DNA from 3 places in the Shewanella sp. MSW genome. Region 2 is predicted to be linked to each of the others. Evidence: predicted binding sites of a transcription regulator. Region 2 holds the regulator's gene; each other region holds the start of a gene.
What was found. Region 2 encodes sigma-54, which starts transcription at its own class of promoters, with help from an activator protein. Its sites were predicted from a motif close to GTTGGCACGNNNNTNGNNT; they were not measured.

Region 1 (6,598 bases), on a different contig from region 2:
GCGGTAAAGGTAAAGGGTATAGTGGAAAGCGATAAACCTTTACTGAAAGAGTATTCGCCGGATCATCCCATGGCCGATGCCGACGGTTTTATCTACAAACCTAATGTCAATGTAGTGGAAGAGATGGCCGATATGATTTCCGCCTCCCGTTCCTATCAGATGAATGTTCAGGTAGCCGATGCAGCCAAGTCCATGCTGCAACAAACCCTGAGAATGGGCAAATAACGGAGGCATAGCCCATGAGCGTCAATTCAGTTAACCCTTTTCTCGACAGTATCCAGGTGCAATCGGGTACTGAAACCAAGAAAAGCAATAATCAACAACTGACCCAGGAAGACTTCTTTTCGCTGCTGAGTCAGCAGTTGTCGATGCAGGATCCTTTTAAGCCGGTGGATAACGATCAGATGATCGCCCAGATGGCGTCGTTTGCCACAGTGGATGGTATCTCTAACCTGAATGAAGAAATAGTTAACCTCAATTCGTTAATGACTTCGAGTCAGGCATTGCAGGCATCTGGCCTGGTAGGGCAAAAAGTGTTGATCCCGGCGGGCACCGGCTATGTTTCCGAGGAAGACCCAACGCTTAAAGGGGTAATCACATCACCGGAAAAGATCCCTTCAATTAAAGTAACGATTGAAGATGAAGCTGGTCAGGTGATCAAAACCTTTGAGGTCGACGGTAGTGCCGGCGGCAATATAGATGTGGAATGGGATGGCCTGGATAAGGACGGAAACCCTGTCGATAAAGGCATCTATACCATGAAGGCCAGCGGGGTTGTTGATGGAAAGTCCCAGGATCTTATCGTCAGTTCCTATGCCCACGTGACCAGTGTATCACTCAACTCTGCCACCGGCGCCGTGTTGAATCTAAGAGGTATTGGCGGGATCAGATTGGCCGATGTGCTGGCTGTTTCCGAAGTTTAATTCTGTTTCTGCCCCGGCTGCGCCGGACAGTATCTGAAAATCATGAGGTGAATTATGTCTTTTAACATTGCTCTGAGTGGGATTGCTGCGGCGCAGAAAGATCTCAATACCACGGCCAACAATATTGCCAACGTTAAGACGATAGGCTTTAAAGAATCCCGGGCCGAGTTTGCTGATGTGTACGCCAGCTCGATTTTCTCCAATGGTAGAACCACTGTGGGCGGCGGTGTCACCACCACTCAGGTGGCACAGCAGTTCCATCAGGGGAACCTGAACTCCACCAACAATGCGCTGGATATGGCGATCAACGGTGGTGGTTTCTTCGTGACATCATCCAGTGTCGGCAGTCAGGATTACTCTTTCACCCGCGCCGGAGCTTTTAAGCGTGATGACAACGGCTTTTTGGTCGATGCTGCCGGTAATTATCTGCAGAGCTTCCCGGTCGATAAAGATGGTAACTCCACTTCTGTGAGTCTGACTACCACCAAGCCGGTGCAGATCCCGGATACTGCCGGTAGCCCGCAGAAAACCAACAATGTTGGCATTAGCATGAACCTGGACTCCACTCAAGAAACTAAAGATCCGGCGCTGTTTGACCCATCCAAGTCAGATACTTTTAATAACTCCACTGCAGTGACCATTTATGACTCTTTGGGTAACTCCCACACTTTGACCACTTATTTTGTGCGTCCGGAAAATGGTGCTCATACCGGTGAGAGTAACTGGGTGGCCTACTACGCCATTGACGACAAGCCGGTCAATCTGGGCGGCGGCGCCGGAACCTACAACACGGACACTAACGGTGACGGTACTGCGGATGGTACAGGCACAGCACAAACTGCAGGTGGCTGGACTGGTGCCGTGCTTAAGTTCAACGATGTCGGCGGTTATATAGGTTCCGATCCTGCGGTGATCACCACAGAGCAGTTGGGGGTTGGTGGGGCCAACGTTCTTGGTCCTGCTGCTGACGGCACTCAAGCGATAACCATAGATTTCAACAATCCGACCCAGTTCTCGGAAAAGTTCAACGCCACGGAATTGACGCAGGATGGTGTAACAGTGGGCCGTTTGACTAATGTGGAAGTGGGTACAGATGGTTTGATCTCTGCTAAGTATAGCAATGGCTCAACAGTGCCTCTGGCACGGGTGGCGTTGGCACGCTTCTCCAATGAGCAGGGACTGAGCCAGGTGGGCAACACCTCCTGGAAAGCCAGCCTGGATTCAGGCGCGGCGCTGGCCGGTGAGGCCAACAGCGGTGTGTTTGGCAGTATCCGTTCATCAACACTGGAGCAATCCAACGTCGACCTGACCACTGAGTTGGTGGACCTGATTTCGGCCCAACGTAACTTCCAGGCCAACTCCCGTACTTTGGAAGTGAACAATACACTACAGCAAACCGTGCTGCAGATCCGCTAAGCCTTCCTGCGCAAGACATTGCCGCCCGGCAATGTCTTGCCGCATCTTTGTCTATTAACTCCCAAGTCACTGAAGTTCTTCTGCTGTCCTTGTGCTCAACTGCTCATTTTATTGGCACGATGTTTGCTTTTACCTGAATAGGTAAAAAGATTGACGGAGCAGCAGGTGGACAAACTTCTCTATGTCGCCATGACTGGCGCCAAACAAAACATGAATGCGCTGGCGGTTAGGGGTAACAACCTGGCCAATGCCAACACAGATGGTTTCAAGTCCGACATGGCTCAGGCCCGTGCGATGCAAGCCTTCGGTGAGGGCTTGCCGACCCGGGTGTTCGCCATGACAGAGTCGCCCTCGGCCAACTTTCAGTCCGGCCCTATCAAATCGACCGGACGGGATCTGGATATTGCCATCAAAGATCAAGGCTGGATTGCGGTGCAGGCCGCCGATGGCAGTGAGGCCTATACCCGCTCCGGTAGTCTGAGTTTTGACACTACAGGTTTGCTGCGTAACGACAGGGGCAACCCGGTAATGGGTGATAACGGCCCGATAGTGCTGCCGCTGCCGATAGACAAAATTCAGGTTGCCACAGACGGCACTATTTCTATTCGTCCTCAAGGCGCAACCGCCGAGGTGATAGAGGAGGTGGGTCGCATCAAGTTGGTTAACCCGGGCAATCAGAACCTGATGCGCGGTGAAGATGGCTTGTTCCGTACCCTGGATGGCAATCCGGCCGCCGCCGATCCCTTTGTCAATGTGGAAAGCGGCGCCGTGGAAGGCAGTAATGTCAATGCCGTGGATGAGATGGTCAACCTGATTGAGCTGCAACGTCAGTTTGAGCTGCAGGTAAAAATGATGAAAACCGCAGAAGAGAACGACAAGTCGTCCGCTTCACTGATGCGCATTAGCTAGGAGTAATTGATATGCATCCCGCGTTATGGATAAGTAAGACTGGGTTAGATGCCCAGCAAACGGACATCTCGGTGATTTCAAATAACGTCGCTAATGCCAGCACCATAGGCTACAAGAAGGGCCGGGCGATATTTGAAGACTTACTGTACCAGACAGTCAATCAGGCCGGCGGTATCAGCGCCTCCAACACCAAGTTGCCCAATGGCCTTAACCTGGGCGCAGGTACCAAGGTCGTGGCCACCCAGAAAATTTTCTCCCAGGGTAACCTGCAAACCACTGATAACGCGCTGGACATGATGATTGAAGGTCCGGGATTCTTTGAAATCCAACTGCCGGACGGCACCACAGCCTACACTCGTAACGGCCAGTTCAGTTTGGATGATACCGGCCAGATAGTGACTTCCGGCGCCGGCTATGTGTTGCAGCCTGCCATTACCATTCCGGACGATGCCACCAGTATTACCGTTTCCGCCGAAGGCGAAGTATCGGTTAAAACCCCGGGCGCCGCCGAAAACCAGGTGGTCGGGCAGTTGACCATCTCTGATTTCATCAATCCGTCCGGCCTGGATCCCATAGGGCAAAACCTCTATCTGGAGACGGGCGCCAGCGGTACCCCAATTCAGGGGACTGCCTCACTGGATGGATTGGGCTCTATTCGTCAGGGATCGCTGGAAACTTCCAACGTTAATGTGACCGAAGAGCTGGTCAATCTGATTGAAAGTCAGCGGATTTATGAAATGAACTCCAAGGTTATCTCAGCCGTAGACCAGATGCTGGCCTATGTGAACCAGAATCTGTGATGAGGTGATGTGATGAAACCCTTATTCCTTATCATTCCGGCTTTATTTCTGGGGGCTTGCAGCTCTACCCAGAACAAACCGATAGCCGATGATCCCTATTTTGCGCCTGTGTATCCTGAAGCGCCGCCGACCCGAATCGCACCGACCGGCTCTATCTATCAGGACAGCCAGGCATCTTCACTTTATTCGGATCTGCGGGCGCACAGGGTAGGGGACATCATCACTGTTGTGTTGGTGGAGTCGACCCAAGCGAAAAAGAGCGTCGGCAACAAGATCAAAAAAGGCTCGGACATGTCAGTGAACCCGCTCTACATGGGCGGCAACAATGTCACCATCAAGGGCAACCCGTTGGATTTTCGCTACGGCGACAGCATGGATACCAATCGCGAGGCCGATGCCGATCAGAGTAACAGTCTCTCCGGGCAGATCTCGGCCAACGTGATGCAGGTGCTGGGCAATGGCAACCTGGTTATTCGCGGTGAAAAGTGGATCACCATCAATAATGGCGACGAATTTATTCGGGTAACCGGCATTATTCGGCCGCAGGATATTACCCCTGAAAACACCATAGATTCGCCCAAAGTCGCCAATGCCCGTATTCAGTACAGCGGTACCGGCACTTTTGCCGAGTCGCAAAAGGTGGGCTGGCTGAGCCAGTTCTTCCTCTCTGACTGGTGGCCTTTCTGAGGATAAGCTCATGAAAATAAAATTAATCATGGCACTTGCCTGTTTGCTGGTTTCGCTGCCGGGGCAGGCCGAGCGCATCAAGGATATCGCCGATATCCAAGGGGTCAGGGACAACCAGTTGATAGGCTACGGCCTGGTGGTGGGGTTGCCGGGAACCGGGGAGAAGACCCGTTACACTGAGCAGACCTTCAAGACCATGTTGAAGAATTTTGGCATCAATCTGCCGGATAACTTCAGGCCCAAGATAAAGAATATTGCCGTGGTGGCTGTGCATGCCGATATGCCGCCATTTATCAAGCCGGGACAAACCCTGGATGTGACTGTATCGAGTCTTGGGGAAGCCAAGAGCCTGCGCGGCGGTACCCTTCTGCAGACTTTCCTCAAAGGGGTGGATGGCAATGTTTACGCCATCGCCCAGGGGAGTCTGGTGGTCAGCGGCTTCAGTGCCGAGGGGCTGGATGGTTCCAAGGTTATCCAGAACACGCCAACTGTGGGCCGCATTCCCAACGGCGGCATAGTCGAGCGTGAAGTGGCCAGCCCCTTCGGTAATGGCGATCACTTGACTTTTAACCTGCACCGAGCCGATTTCTCCACCGCAAAGCGTACCGCTGATGCTATTAACGGCTTACTCGGCCCGGGTATGGCGCGGGCGCTCGATGCTTCTTCCATTCAGGTCAGCGCCCCCAGAGATGTGTCGCAGCGGGTATCTTTCCTGGCCACCCTGGAAAATATTCAGGTTGAGCCTGCCGATGAATCGGCCAAGGTGATAGTCAACTCCCGCACCGGCACCATAGTGGTGGGTAAGGACGTCAAACTCTTGCCAGCGGCTGTGACCCATGGCGGCCTTACCGTCACCATTGCCGAAGCAACTCAGGTTTCTCAACCCAATGCCCTGGCCGGCGGCCAGACTGCGGTGACCAGCAACAGCACCATAGATGTGGCTCAGGACAACCGGCGTATGTTTATGTTCAACCCGGGCACTTCCCTCGATGAGTTGGTGCGGGCGGTGAATATGGTGGGCGCGGCGCCATCGGATGTGTTGGCAATCCTCGAAGCCTTAAAGATGGCAGGGGCTTTGCATGGTGAACTCATCATCATCTGATTAATGGCACATTGGTTTATCGACTATGAACAAAATGGCTGATGCTTCGCAATTTCTGGATCTCGGTGGGCTGGACAAGCTCAGAGCCCAGGCGCAGCAGGATCAAAAAGCAGCGCTTAAAGAAGTCGCGCAGCAGTTTGAAGGCATCTTTGTGCAGATGTTGATGAAAAGCATGCGAGATGCCAACGCGATATTTGAATCCGACAGCCCGATGAACAGTCAGTACACCAAGTTCTACGAGCAGATGCACGATCAGCAGATGTCGGTGGAGCTGTCCTCCAAAGGCATGCTGGGGCTGGCGGATCTCATGGTGCAGCAGTTGTCACCGGAAAATTCCGGCATTACCCCGGCCTCAGTGCTCCGCGGCGATGTCGATAACCGCAATGTCACGGCTTTGAACGGCGGCCAGACAGAGAAGATATCCGGTGTTGAAGCGACTGCGGCCAAAGCATCCGCGCTGCCAAGCAGTGACAGTCTGCAGCAGGTATTGAGCGGCAAAGTATTGCCGTCATGGCGGCAGGCGCGGCCGGCAATCGGCAGTCAGGAAGAGTTTGTCAGACAGCTTTATCCTCATGCCAAGGTTGCCGCCGATGCCTTGGGGACTCAACCCGAAGTCTTGCTGGCGCAATCGGCGTTGGAGACAGGTTGGGGCCAGAAAATGGTCCGTGGTCATAAAGGTGAGTCCAGCAACAACCTGTTCAATATCAAGGCCGACAGACGTTGGCAGGGTGAGAAAGCGGCGGTGTCGACCCTGGAATATG
Region 2 (6,598 bases):
TGGTACTTGAAAATAATGTTATCATCGACGCCATTAGCCCCAATGAACCGATCCAGAGCCTGAAAACCAGTTATGTGGAGCTGGATCTGGACACCATGATCATGACCTCAGATCGCGAGATCCTGATCGAAGGCAGAGACTTTAATATCAAGGGATCCGGCCTGTATGCCGATCTCAACGCTCAGCAAGTAAAGCTGACCAGTCAGGTGAAAGGAACCTATGAAACCAAGTAAGCTTTTTATCGGTGCCCTCTTGTGCATCACAAGCCTGTCGGCGGTGGCCATTGAAGAAGATCTGCTGCAAAAAGTCGAGATCAGCGCCGCCAATCAGTTTGCCGATATCAAAAACAAGCGCGTGGTATACGGCGGGCCTGTCACAGTCACCCAGGGCAGTTTGAAGCTGCTGGCCGATGAACTCACGGCTTACACTGAGGACAAGAGTGGCGAGCGGATCCTGGTGGCCAAGGGCTCACCTGCCACCTATACCCAGAAGCTGGAAGATGGCCGTCAGGCCAGTGCCAAGGCCAAAGAGATCCACTACAACATAGACAGCCGCATCATGACCTTGATAGGTCAAGCCAAAGTGGAACAGGACGGCAGCGAAGTAACCGCCGAGAAGATAGTCTACGACATCAACAAGCAGCAGCTGGAAGCGGAAAGCAGCGGCAAAGGCCAAGATAGGGTAACCACTGTTATCCAGCCGGAAAACTATCAGGATCTCAATAAGAAAGAACAGCAGCAGGAGCCGCAATGACCAGCACCCTGACGGCACAAAACCTGGCAAAGAGTTACAAGAAGCGCAACGTAGTCAAAGATGTCAGCCTATCGGTCAATACCGGCCAGATCGTGGGGCTGCTGGGCCCCAACGGGGCGGGCAAGACGACTACCTTCTATATGGTGGTTGGCCTGGTGCAGAGTGACAAGGGCCGTATTTTCATTGACGACGACGAGCTGACCTTGGATCCCATGCACCTGCGTGCCCGTAAAGGCATAGGCTATCTGCCACAGGAAGCCAGTATTTTCCGCAAGCTGTCGGTACATGACAACATCATGGCCGTACTGCAAACCCGCAAAGAGCTCAACAGCGACGAGCGCGAGGAACAACTCGAACAGTTGCTGGAAGAATTCCACATTACCCACATACGTGACAGCCTGGGGATGTCCCTCTCCGGCGGTGAACGCCGCCGGGTGGAAATCGCCCGGGCATTGGCCGCCAATCCACAGTTCATTCTGCTGGATGAGCCGTTCGCCGGTGTGGATCCCATCTCAGTTATCGATATCAAGAAAATCATCGAACAGCTTAAGTCCCGCGGTTTGGGGGTGCTGATCACAGACCACAATGTTCGCGAAACGCTCGACGTTTGTGAGCGAGCCTACATTGTCAGCCATGGGCAGTTGATTGCCGAAGGCACACCCGCTGAAATCTTGGACAACCAGCAAGTGCGTGCTGTGTACTTAGGCGAACAATTCAGGCTATAGTTAGGATCATGTCATCCGGCGGCAATTCCGGGTATTATAGTTTGTTATTATTGAATTTTTTCCTTGAAAAATAACGAGTAGGGATTAGCGGTATAATGAAAGCGTCACTCCAGCTCAAATTGGGTCAACAGTTGACCATGACACCTCAGTTGCAGCAGGCAATTCGCCTGCTGCAACTGTCGTCCCTTGAGCTGCAGCAGGAAATCCAGGAAGCCTTGGAAGCCAACCCTCTGTTGGAGATGGCCGAGGACAACCAGGATGACGCTATCGACGACAACCACAAGGAAAACGACGCCGGCGAATTGAGCGTCAAGCAGGAAGATGGTTCCACGGTAGAAACCTCAGAGGCATTGAACAATGAGTCTATGCCGGATGAATTGCCTATGGATACCACCTGGGATGAAGTCTTTACCGCCGCCAGCGCCTCAGGGCCGGCTATGGGCCGTGAAGATGATATGCCCTTCCAGGGAGAAACCAGCGAAGGTCTCTATGAACACCTGGAATGGCAAAAAAACCTGACCCCGTTTTCCGATACCGACGACGCCATTGCCACCGCCATCATAGATGCCATCGACGAGCAGGGCTATCTAACCCAGAGCACTGAGGAGATCCTCGAAGCCATGGGCAACCCTGAGATTGAGCTCGATGAAGTCGAGGCGGTACTCAAGCGGATCCAGCACTTCGATCCCATCGGCATCGCCTCCAGAGATCTGCGCGAATGCCTGCTGATCCAATTGCAACAGTTCAACGCCGACACCCCGCATCTGGCCGACGCCCGCTTGTTGATTGACGAACATCTGGATCTCATCGCTACCCGCGACTTTCGCACCCTGATGCGTAAGACCAAGCTCAAGGAAGATCAACTGCGTGACGCCATCAACCTTATTCAGAGCCTCAATCCCCGCCCCGGTTTGCTGGTGCAGCCGATGGACGAGGAATATGTGATCCCGGATGTCAGCGTCTGGAAGAAGAGCGGCCGCTGGGTAGTGGAGCTCAATCCGGACTGTATGCCCAAACTCGGGATCAACCAACAGTATGCTGCCATGGCCCGTAGCGCCCGCAGCCAATCAGACAGCCAGTTTATTCGTGGTCATCTTCAGGAAGCCAAATGGTTTATCAAGAGCCTGGAGAGCCGCAACGATACCCTGCTCAAGGTGGCCAACTGCATAGTGCAGTTCCAGCAGGGATTTTTTGAATATGGTGAAGAGGCCATGAAACCCATGGTACTCAACGATATTGCCGAGGCGGTCGAGATGCATGAATCGACCATCTCCAGGGTCACCACTCAAAAGTATATGCATACCCCGAGGGGAATATTTGAATTGAAGTACTTCTTCTCCAGCCATGTCGGTACCGAAGATGGCGGAGAATGCTCTTCCACGGCGATCAGGGCTTTTATCAAGAAGCTCGTGGCAGCGGAAAACCAGAAGAAACCTTTGAGCGACAGCAAGATGGCACAACTTCTGGCAGAACAGGGAATCAACGTTGCAAGACGCACCATAGCCAAGTATCGCGAGGCTATGATGATACCACCGTCGAACCAGCGTAAGAGTTTATAAATCCACAGTTGGAAATTGGAGGAATCTTTCTATGCAAATCAACCTGACAGGACATCATATCGAGATCACCGACTCACTGCGTGACTATGTGGAAAGTAAGTTTTCGAAACTTGAACGCCATTTCGAACAGATCAATAATGTGCACGTTGTGCTCAATGTACAAAAACTGCAACAGATTGCCGAAGCCAAGATCAACCTCACAGGCGGCGAAGTCTATGCAACTTCTGAACATGCCGACATGTATGCCGCCATCGACGTTCTGATTGATAAATTGGATCGTCAGGTCATTAAACACAAAGAAAAGCTGACAAAACACTAACGATGGAACTGAGTACCATCCTGCGGCCGGAGTGCACTACCTGTGCCACTCCGGGCAGTAAGAAAAAGGTACTGGAGCTAATTAGCGATCTCGCCAGCGCCCAGTACCCCACCCTTTCCTCTCAAGCGATTTTTGAAAGCCTTTTGGCCCGCGAAAAGATGGGGAGCACAGGTATAGGTAATGGTATTGCGATTCCGCATGGCCGGCTGCCTGATATCACAGAGCCGATTGCCGTGCTGGTCAAATGCGAAGAGCCTATCGCCTTCGATGCCATAGACAACCAACCGGTGGACATACTGTTCGCCCTTCTGGTTCCCGCAGATCAATGCCAACAACATCTGAGTACCCTGTCTGCCATGGCTGAAAAGCTCAGCGACAAAGCAATACTCAAGCAGTTGCGTAAATCCCGCGATGAAACAGAACTCTATCAGGTGATCACAGGATGAAACTCGCTATAGTCTCAGGCCGCTCCGGTTCCGGAAAATCCGTTGCCCTCAGGGTACTGGAAGACCTGGGTTACTACTGTGTGGATAATCTGCCCCTGCCCATGATAGGCAGCCTGCTGGAAAACCTCCGAGGCAGCAATGATCTGGTCGCCATCAGCATAGATGTGCGCAACATGCCGGATCAGGAAAAAGTGCTGGAAAAACAGTTGGCAGCACTGCCGGAAAACACCCAACTGACCAGCTTCTTCCTCAACGCTTCCGATAAAGTACTCCTTAAACGCTACAGCGAAACCCGCAGATTACACCCCCTATCCAAGAGCACTGTCTCGCTGCAAGATGCCATCAAGCACGAAGGTAAGTTGCTGGAGCCTATGTCGAAACTGGTGGATCACTACATAGATACCTCGGCACTGAATATCTATGAACTCAGTGACAAAGTGCGAGAAATTCTGCTGGGCAGCGTCGACAAAGAGTTGGTGATCAACTTCGAATCGTTCGGCTTCAAGCACGGCATGCCCCAGGAAGCCGACTTCATGTTTGATGTGCGCTTTCTGCCCAACCCTCACTGGGAGCCGGCGCTCAGGCCACTGACCGGGCTGGATGAAGCTGTGCAGGAGTTTCTCAGCCGCCAGCCACTGGTGAACAAGTTTATCTGGCAGATAGAAAATCTATTGGAAACTTGGCTGCCGCACCTGGAACGCAACAACCGCAGTTACCTCACCATAGCCATAGGCTGCACCGGCGGCCAGCATAGATCTGTCTATGTCGCTGAGCAGCTCGCCAAGCGTTTTGGCAACAGCAAACACAAGGTACAGGCCCGTCACCGGGAGCTGAGTAATGGCAAAGGTTGAACGGGAAGTCACCATAGTCAATAAGCTGGGCCTGCATGCCCGCGCCGCCACTAAGCTGGCGGTGCTGGCCAGCGAGTTCGAAGCCGATATCACCCTGATCCAAGGCGAGAAAAAAGCCTCGGCCGCCAGTGTGCTTGGGCTCTTGATGCTGGAAACCGGCCAAGGCAAGAGTATTCGCCTCATCGCCGAAGGCCCGGATGCCGAACCCGCGATGGACGCTATCTGCGCCCTGATCAACGCCCGTTTCGACGAAGCCAGCTAAAGCCTTAGCGCTGCACTCTTTGTTTCTATAACACCCCAGTCTTGAGGTAACATATCCTCGCTTTGCATCACAGGGGGAACTGCATGCCAATAGAAGCGCTCGACCAAGAGCTGACAGAACAACGTCTTACTCAACTAAACCAAGCTCTTAGCAGTGGTATGTTCGTGCATGTGCGCGACATGCTGCAGCGAATGACGGCTTCGGATATCGCCTTTATTCTCGAATCTTCACCGCCGCGTACCCGTCAGGTACTCTGGCAACTGGTGGATCAGGAGCAGAGCGGCGAGATCCTCGAAGAGCTGGGTGAGGATATGAAAGACCAGCTGATCAGCCTTATGAGTCCTGAGCGTTTGGCGCGGGCGACCGCGGGTATGGATACCGATGACCTGGCCTATGTGCTGCGAAGCCTTCCCGATACCCTCTACAAGCAGGTACTGCACTCCATGAGTGCCCAGGACAGGGCCAGGGTCGAACAGGCGCTCTCTTATCCGGAAGACAGCGCCGGTAGTCTGATGAACACAGATACCGTGACCCTGAGGCCTGACGTCAATGTCGATGTGGTGCTGCGTTATCTGCGCCAAAGGGGCGAGCTGCCCGAAGCCACAGATACCCTCTACGTGGTAGATAGACGCGATATTTTGCTCGGTGGCGTCAAGCTCTCCAGCCTGCTAACCTGTAATCCCACCGCCGGGATCCGCAGCATAATGGATCCCGAACTTGAGAGCATTCCCGTCACCATGCCGGACAATGAAGTGGCCCAACTGTTTGAACGCCACGACTGGGTCTCGGCGCCAGTGGTCGACAGCGAAGGCCATCTGCTTGGGCGGATCACCATTGATGACGTGGTGGACGTTATCCGAGAAGACGCCGAACACTCCATGATGGGTATGGCGGGGATGGACGATGATGAAGACACCTTCGGCCCCGTGTTCAAGAGTGCCTTTCGCCGCTCCCTATGGTTGACCTTCAACCTGTTTGCCGCCCTGCTGGCCGCCTCGGTCAGCAATATGTTTGAAGGCACGCTGGAAAAATTTGCCACTATAGCAATTCTGATGACCATAGTGCCCAGCATGGGCGGCGTTGCCGGCAACCAGACGCTGGCGCTGGTGATCCGCGGTATCGCCCTCGGCCACATAGGCCAGAGCAACTCCCGCTGGCTTATCGGCAAGGAATTGGCCATCGGCTTTCTCAATGGCCTGTTGTGGTCGGCACTGGTATTCACTGCCGTGTGGATCTGGAAAGGCGATCTGGCGCTCGGCGCCCTTATTGGCGGCGCCATGTTGATCAATATGACGGTAGCCGGTCTCGCAGGGGCCAGTATTCCGCTGATCCTGAAAAAGCTCAATGTAGATCCTGCGCTGGCCGGCGGCATGGTGCTGACGACTGTGACGGATGTAATAGGCCTGTTCGCCTTCCTGGGATTGGCGACTCTCGTTTTAATGAGCTGAGGCTCTGGTTCTAATGGACTGAAGGCTCAGGTTCTAATGGGCTGAAGGCTTGGTGTTGATAGCCTGAAGCTCTGGCCTAGATGAATTGCAGAAATAGCAGGGGGCGACCAGGTTCGTCCTCTGACTGTGGAAGATAGCGAGTCAGTCTTTAAGCCAGTGCACCTTGGGCTCATCCTGTTCACAGAAGACAGAGACACACTCATTGCGGCTCACCAGCAGATATTCCTGCAACTTG
Region 3 (6,598 bases), on a different contig from region 2:
GGGTGAGCGTTTCGACATTCGCGCCTTCCACACTCTGGTCTTGAAAAACGGCCCCTTGCCGCTGAATGTACTGGAGCAGGAGGTAAAAGACTGGGTAGCCGCGCAAAGCCAGGCTTGAAACTGAATCAACTGCCGCTCCCATGAGCGGCTTTTTATGCGCTTGATTCCGTCCTGAAAACAGACATAAAAATACCCCGGCCACCTGGGCCGGGGTAAACCAAAATCAGGATGATGGTTTTAAGGCCGACATTGTTTTAGTTCGAAAACCTGGGTCGGCATTGATAAGGGCTTAACACTCTGTGTTGAACCAAGCAGTCTACAGCAGGAGGGGTCAGTCCCGCGGCACACCCGTATGTTGGTTCCACCCGAATCAACTGCAACCATTGTATTGATTTCAGAACAGACTGCAACTGGGTTATTAAAAATCTTTAAAGCCCATCAAATAATAAAGCGGTTGAATAAACCAATAAAATCCTAACATCCATATGATATATAAACAAAAAACACCCAAGCGGAACTTGAGTGTTTTTCATTGTTCTATTATAAGAACGATATTTCTTTATTTTTCCTGGCGTTGGGCAAACAGATCTGCATATTTTTTGTCCCAATAAGGTGGCGTACCTATATGATCCTTGATGAACTCGATAAAGGCACTCACCTTGGGGGCCAAGTGTTTACGTCTGGGATAAACCGCCTGCAGCGGCAGATGATGGGTCAGTTGCCAATCGGGAAGCAGGGGAACCAGAGTACCTTTTTCTATTTCATCTTCCAGCAGATAGCTGGCGAGATAAACCACCCCAAGCCCACTGACAGCGGCAGACTTGAGCGCCGGCGCATTGTCGACTCTGAAATTACCCGAAACCCCTATCTCACAGTAGTCATCGCCCTTCTTGAATTGCCAAACGCTGTGCTCATGCCATTCACCGTGGTAAACCAAACAGTTGTGCTCCACCAGCTGCTCCGGACGGGCCGGCATACCGTGAGCTGCAACATACCCGGGGGATGCCACCAGCAGGAACTGACACTTCATCAGCGGGCGAGCCACCATTCCCAGAGGCAGTTGCTCTGACATGGTCAGCAGCAGATCCAGGCCTTCACTGACCACATCAACCTTATGGTCCAACAGGCTCACCTGCAGCTCGAGATCCGGATGACGGGTCATAAACTCGGGCAGTGCCGGAATAATATGCATGGTGCCGAATGACTGGGAGATACCTACCTTGAGCACGCCTCGGGTGGCATCATTGAGGTTGTGCACACTGGCCACCGCCTGATCCGCATCCCGGAGCAGTTCTTCCCCCTGCACATACAGCAGATTACCGGCTTCGGTGAGGCTTAAGCTACGGGTCGTTCGCTGGATCAACTGGATCCCGAGTTTATGTTCAAGATCGGCAACCTGGGTACTGACCTTGGATTTGGATATTCCAAGCCTACGCGCCGCCGCACTGAAGCTGCCGGCACGGGCGACATGAGTGAAAATAGCGATAGGTTCTAACAGTTCTAACATGAAAGTCGCCTTAAGCCGTTTACAACACTGGTAAAAGCTTTCCTGGAAAAGCGACGGGCCTCACCGTCAAGACCCCAAAATGGGGTGTGGGCTGCCGGGTTTTGGAAAGCGCACTGGGTAGAGTCACTGAGTCCTGACTTGGGTGTCAGTTTTATTATTTTTGCGAAGTATACCAATTCTTTGTTATTGACTCTAACCCAAGGATAGCCTTGAGCCAAAAAAACCGCCGCAGTGATGACATAATCGACAGACAATCAATAAAAAACCCCTGTATCAAGGGAGGGGAAGATACAGGGGGAATCACCAGCTTAAATCTTATTGCTGCAGTTCAACCTTGCCGGACAGTACCTGGAATTCGCCCAGCTCAGGGATCTGCTTGCGTAACTTGTCTTCCAGCACCAGCAAACGTTGGAAGTTGTCGCAAAGCGCGTCGGCTCTCTGCTCCATCTCCTGGGCACGAGACTCCATTTGCACTTCAATATCCTTGCCCATCTTTTCCATCTTCTGGCTGAAGGCATTGATCTTCTCATCAAAGGTTTCGCCCTCACCTGACATCATGGCGCTGCCCATGGCCATCATCAAACTGCCTAGCGACTGCTGCACCAGTTGCTCTATCTCTTTGGAAAACTCATCACCAAAGGCGTTTTCCAACGACTCTTCAGTGGCCCCGAGGAAGTACTGGTCACCATTGCGATGAGCCACTTCATAGACTCTCTGTTGCAGACTGCCCATAGTTTCATCCAACTTGGCAGCGGCGGCATCCCCCAAGAGTGGTGTCAGGGCCATGCTCACGGCCTCGCTCGCCATGGTGACGGCATCTTCCACCAAAGAGATGACTTCGGGTAACTGCTGAGCCATGGCATCCGAGTACTCGTTGACAAGCTTGCTCTGCTCGGCATTCAAGACCACTTCTTCACCTTCCACATAGAGGCGGCCCGGCTCAATTCGATAGTGTTCTTTCCCTTGATTACTGACACTCAGCTTCTTGGGTTCCAGTGAGATGTCGTAGTTGAGCGACATCTCGCATTGCTCATCTCTTGGCTCAAAGTTGATCGCCATAGCAGGCGCCGCCGCAAACAGTGCACACACCAAAGATATTCCACCAATCGCTTGTTTCATTCTGTCTTCCCTCTCGTTTTAATCTGCCGAGTAAACTTGATTACCGCTTATGGCTCAGAATAAAGCAGACTTTGTGCCAAAGTTATAATTAACTGATATTAAAAGAATTAATATCAAGAAAGGCAGCAAAATATGAAAATCCACCATCTACGAGTGGCAAATTTTGCCAACTTGTAGCCGTTATGATGAATAAGACACAAGAAACCAAAGAAAGGTTTAACAGGGAATACTCAGGATGGCCTAGACTATTCCCTTTCTTCACTGCATTCGGGATTAAAAGCCATAATAGCCGCTGCGCCAGCAGCTTAAATTCGTGGAGCAAGTGCATCCATGCACAAGGGCCAGGTCGCCCCTTCGAACCAATTGGCAACAATGCCAGCGACGGCTCCAAAGGGGAGTCGGTGCAATTCTGTGAGAGCTAACTTGTTTGAAGCGACCTATATGCCCGCAGACATACACCTCATTTTCAGGCACAAGCGGAACTGTGACCTTCCGAGCCAGGGATGGCGAGGCAGAGCTTACAGGGATGTACTTGCAGCGAGTCACAGGATCGCCTGTGCGAAAGCGCACCGCAGGTGATGGGCTGCAACTTAGATTACAGCTAACACCAAGTTTATTGGTGAGATTTGGTTCAAAGCCATGATAGCCCCTGTGCCAGCGGCCTAAAGTCGTGGAGCTTCGAGCGGGGTCGGTGTAATTCTGTGAGAATGGAGTAGCTTGAAACATCTGAAGTGTCCGCAGACATACACCTCATTTTCAGGCACAGGCGGAACTGTGACCTTCCGAGCCAGGGATGGCGAGGCAGAGCTTACAGGGATGTACTCGCAGCGAGTCACAGGATCGCCTGTGCGAAAGCGCACCGCAGGTGATGGGCTGCAACTTAGATTACAGCTAACACCAAGTTTATTGGTGAGATTTGGTTCAAAGCCATGATAGCCCCTGTGCCAGCGGCCTAAAGTCGTGGAGCAAATGCATCCATGTACAACGGCCAGTTCGCCATCCCTGGCTCTCGCTCGTAGCCAGTCGCTACGCTACACTCGCCAAACCACACCGGGCAAGGGGCTTTGCTTGTCCAAAGCCCCTTGCATCCCCAAGGACACCCCGACGTAGCCGAAATTCCCGCTGGCTTATGAAACAAATTGGCTACACTCAGGACTCGCCAAATGCATCCATACATAACGGCCAGCTCGCCTTCCTTGGCTCGCGCTCATGAACTTGTCGCTTCGCAACATTCGCCTTGCTCGACCTTCGAGCCTCGACATCCCTGTCTCGGCGCAACAACACCCGCGGCGGCTCCGAAGGGGAGTCGGTGCAATTCTGTAAGAGCTAACTTGTTTGAAGCGACCTATATGCCCGCAGACATACACCTCATTTTCAGGCACAGGCGGAACTGTGACCTTCCGAGCCAGGGATGGCGAGGCAGAGCTTACAGGGACGTACTTGCAGCGAGTCACAGGATCGCCTGTGCGAAAGCGCACCGCAGGTGATGGGCTACAACTTAGATTACAGCTAACACCAGGTTTATTGGTGAGATTTAGTTCAAAGCCATGATAGCCGCTGTACCAGCGGCCTAAAGTCGTGGAGCAAGTGCATCCATGCACAACTGCCAGTTCGCCATCCCTGGCTCTCGCTCGTAAGCATGTCGCTATGCGACACTCACCGCCCCACACCCGACCAAGAAGGGATCAACAGCAATCCCCTCTTGGATCTCCCTTGCCGCCCCACACGGTGTCGAAAGCCCCTCGGCCTAATGGCGCAAATAACTACCGCTTCAGACGCTCCGAGTCACATCCATGTGACTCTGACCCAGCTCAACATCCTGTCTCGCGCTCGTTAGCTCGTCGCTAGGCGACACTCGCCCCTGATTCGACTGTCGCTGCTTCGGCATCCAAATCCTTCCATGGATAAAGGCCAGCTCGCCTTCCTTGGCTCGCGCTCATAAGCACACTCGCCACCGGCGAGCATTCGCCCTCAGCCACGTTATTTGCGCCAACGGCTTTCGGCGACACCGAGGGGAATTTGGTGCAATTCTGCAATCATAGCGTTGCTTGAAATTGCTTATATACCCACAGATATACGCCTATTTCCCAGGCACAGGTGGAACTGTCACCTTCCGAGCCAGGGATGGCGAGGCCGTTCTCGGACGTCCTGTCCTTCACTGCATTCAGGCTTCCTGCCTATCCGTACCGCAGGTGATGGGCTACATAGTGGCCGGAAAACCGGCAAGCGCCTAATGTGCAACTTTAGGCTGAAAACTATGGTATGGCGTAAAAACAAAGGCAGCGGAATGCTGCCTTTGGGATCAGAAGATTGAGCGGCCAACGGCCAGCCTGAGTTGCTCCAGCGCTGCCGTTCCGGCGAGTGAGTTGCCGCTGCGGTCAAGCTCAGGCGACCAGACACAGATGGACATGTCACCGGGGATCACCGCGATTATGCCACCACCGACTCCACTCTTGCCCGGCATGCCGACCCGGTAGGCAAACTCACCGGCGCCATCATAAAGCCCGGATGTAGCCAAAAGTGCATTGAGTCTGCGGCTCTGCAGCGGTGATATCAGCGCTTTGCCATCCAATGCCTTACCGCCTTGGACCAGATACATCATAGCCCGGGAAAGATCGGCGCAGCTCATTTTCAAGGCGCAGTAATGGAAATAGCTTCGCAGCACAGTATCCACATCATTGTTGAAGTTACCGAAGGACTTCATCAGATAGGCAATGGCAGCATTGCGGGCACTGTGCTGATACTCGGAATCGGCCACCACCTTGTCGTAGCAGATATGCGGATTACCCGCCAAACGGCGAACCACTTCCAGCATTCTGTGCTTGGGCGCTCCGAGGCGACTCTGCAGCAAGTCGGCGATGACCAGTGCCCCGGCATTGATAAAGGGATTACGGGGAATGCCGCGCTCCAACTCCACCTGCACTAAAGAATTAAATGAGTGACCCGACGGCTCTTTGCCTACCCGGCTCCAGATTTCGCTTTCTTCATAGAGTGTCAGCGCCAATGTCAGGCTGAACACTTTGGAAATACTTTGAATGGAAAAAGGCTCTAAATAATCCCCTGCCCCCACTGTGGTGCCGTCGGCCATGGTAACGGCAATCCCCAGCTTGTTGGCATTGACCCGGGCAAGGGCCGGAATATAATCCGCCACCTTACCCTGGCCAATCAGAGGGCGAACCCTGTCGAGCACCTGCTCAAGCAAGGCCTCGTCCGGGATTAGCTCCACCAAATGTCGTACAGCTCAGTGACTTCCAACTCGCTGATTGGCTGAGCTTCCCAGAATGCCTTGACTGCGCTTCTGTCATCTTCGGTGCACTTGCCAATTCTTTGGGTGGCAATAATGCCTTCCCACTCTCTGTGGCCACCACCGTGGAAGCCCAAGCCTCTAGGTTCTATAACTTCATCAATAAAACGGTCGACCAGGGCATCTATCTGTTCCTCCGACACAGAGTCGGCAAAGCGCCAACTAACGTCAAATCCCAACTCCTGGAATTCATCAACACGCAACTTCTTGCGCAAACGACGACTGCGAATAGCCATACTGCTTCTCCCTCAGGTGTAATTACTCTGTACGTTCGAACATCAGATCCCAAACACCGTGACCCAGGCGCTGGCCGCGGGCCTCGAACTTGGTCAACGGACGATAATCCGGCCGTGGCACTACAGTGCCATCGCTGGAAAGGTTGCGATAGCCGGGGGCGGCATTCATCACTTCCAGCATGTGTTCGCTGTAGTTTTCCCAATCGGTAGCCATGTGGAACACACCACCAATTTTCAGTTTACGGCGCACCAACTCGGCAAAGGCCGGCTGCACTATGCGGCGCTTGTGGTGGCGTTTCTTGTGCCATGGGTCGGGAAAAAACAGCTGCAGCCGCGCCAGAGAATTATCGGCAATGGCATGCTCCAGCACTTCCATGGCATCGTGATGGAATACTCTCAGGTTAGTGACTCCGGCTTCGCCGGCATCGGCAA

Region 1: flgF (flagellar basal-body rod protein FlgF) is a predicted target of sigma-54. The motif match lies at 2,450-2,468, and genes of this name have one in related genera.
Region 3: AYI96_RS13005 (YggN family protein) is a predicted target of sigma-54. The motif match lies at 2,689-2,707, and genes of this name have one in related genera.

The regions. Positions count from the first base shown of each region.
Region 1 covers NZ_LVDR01000026.1:21,803-28,400, forward strand. The annotation lists gene flgC (flagellar basal body rod protein FlgC) at 1-225, shown strand, start outside; gene flgD (flagellar hook assembly protein FlgD) at 240-923, shown strand; gene flgE (flagellar hook protein FlgE) at 978-2,339, shown strand; gene flgF (flagellar basal-body rod protein FlgF) at 2,505-3,248, shown strand; gene flgG (flagellar basal-body rod protein FlgG) at 3,260-4,048, shown strand; gene flgH (flagellar basal body L-ring protein FlgH) at 4,061-4,735, shown strand; gene AYI96_RS19465 (flagellar basal body P-ring protein FlgI) at 4,746-5,837, shown strand; gene flgJ (flagellar assembly peptidoglycan hydrolase FlgJ) at 5,863-6,598, shown strand, end outside.
Region 2 covers NZ_LVDR01000003.1:341,072-347,669, forward strand. The annotation lists gene lptC (LPS export ABC transporter periplasmic protein LptC) at 1-233, shown strand, start outside; gene lptA (lipopolysaccharide transport periplasmic protein LptA) at 220-753, shown strand; gene lptB (LPS export ABC transporter ATP-binding protein) at 750-1,478, shown strand; gene AYI96_RS04740 (RNA polymerase factor sigma-54) at 1,574-3,037, shown strand; gene hpf (ribosome hibernation promoting factor) at 3,069-3,356, shown strand; gene ptsN (PTS IIA-like nitrogen regulatory protein PtsN) at 3,359-3,802, shown strand; gene rapZ (RNase adapter RapZ) at 3,799-4,653, shown strand; gene AYI96_RS04760 (HPr family phosphocarrier protein) at 4,640-4,915, shown strand; gene mgtE (magnesium transporter) at 4,999-6,363, shown strand; gene AYI96_RS04770 (hypothetical protein) at 6,505-6,598, opposite strand, start outside.
Region 3 covers NZ_LVDR01000011.1:19,418-26,015, forward strand. The annotation lists gene AYI96_RS12995 (DUF885 domain-containing protein) at 1-118, shown strand, start outside; gene AYI96_RS13000 (LysR family transcriptional regulator) at 560-1,507, opposite strand; gene AYI96_RS13005 (YggN family protein) at 1,823-2,626, opposite strand; gene glsB (glutaminase B) at 4,929-5,843, opposite strand; gene AYI96_RS13015 (YggL family protein) at 5,843-6,166, opposite strand; gene trmB (tRNA (guanosine(46)-N7)-methyltransferase TrmB) at 6,189-6,598, opposite strand, start outside.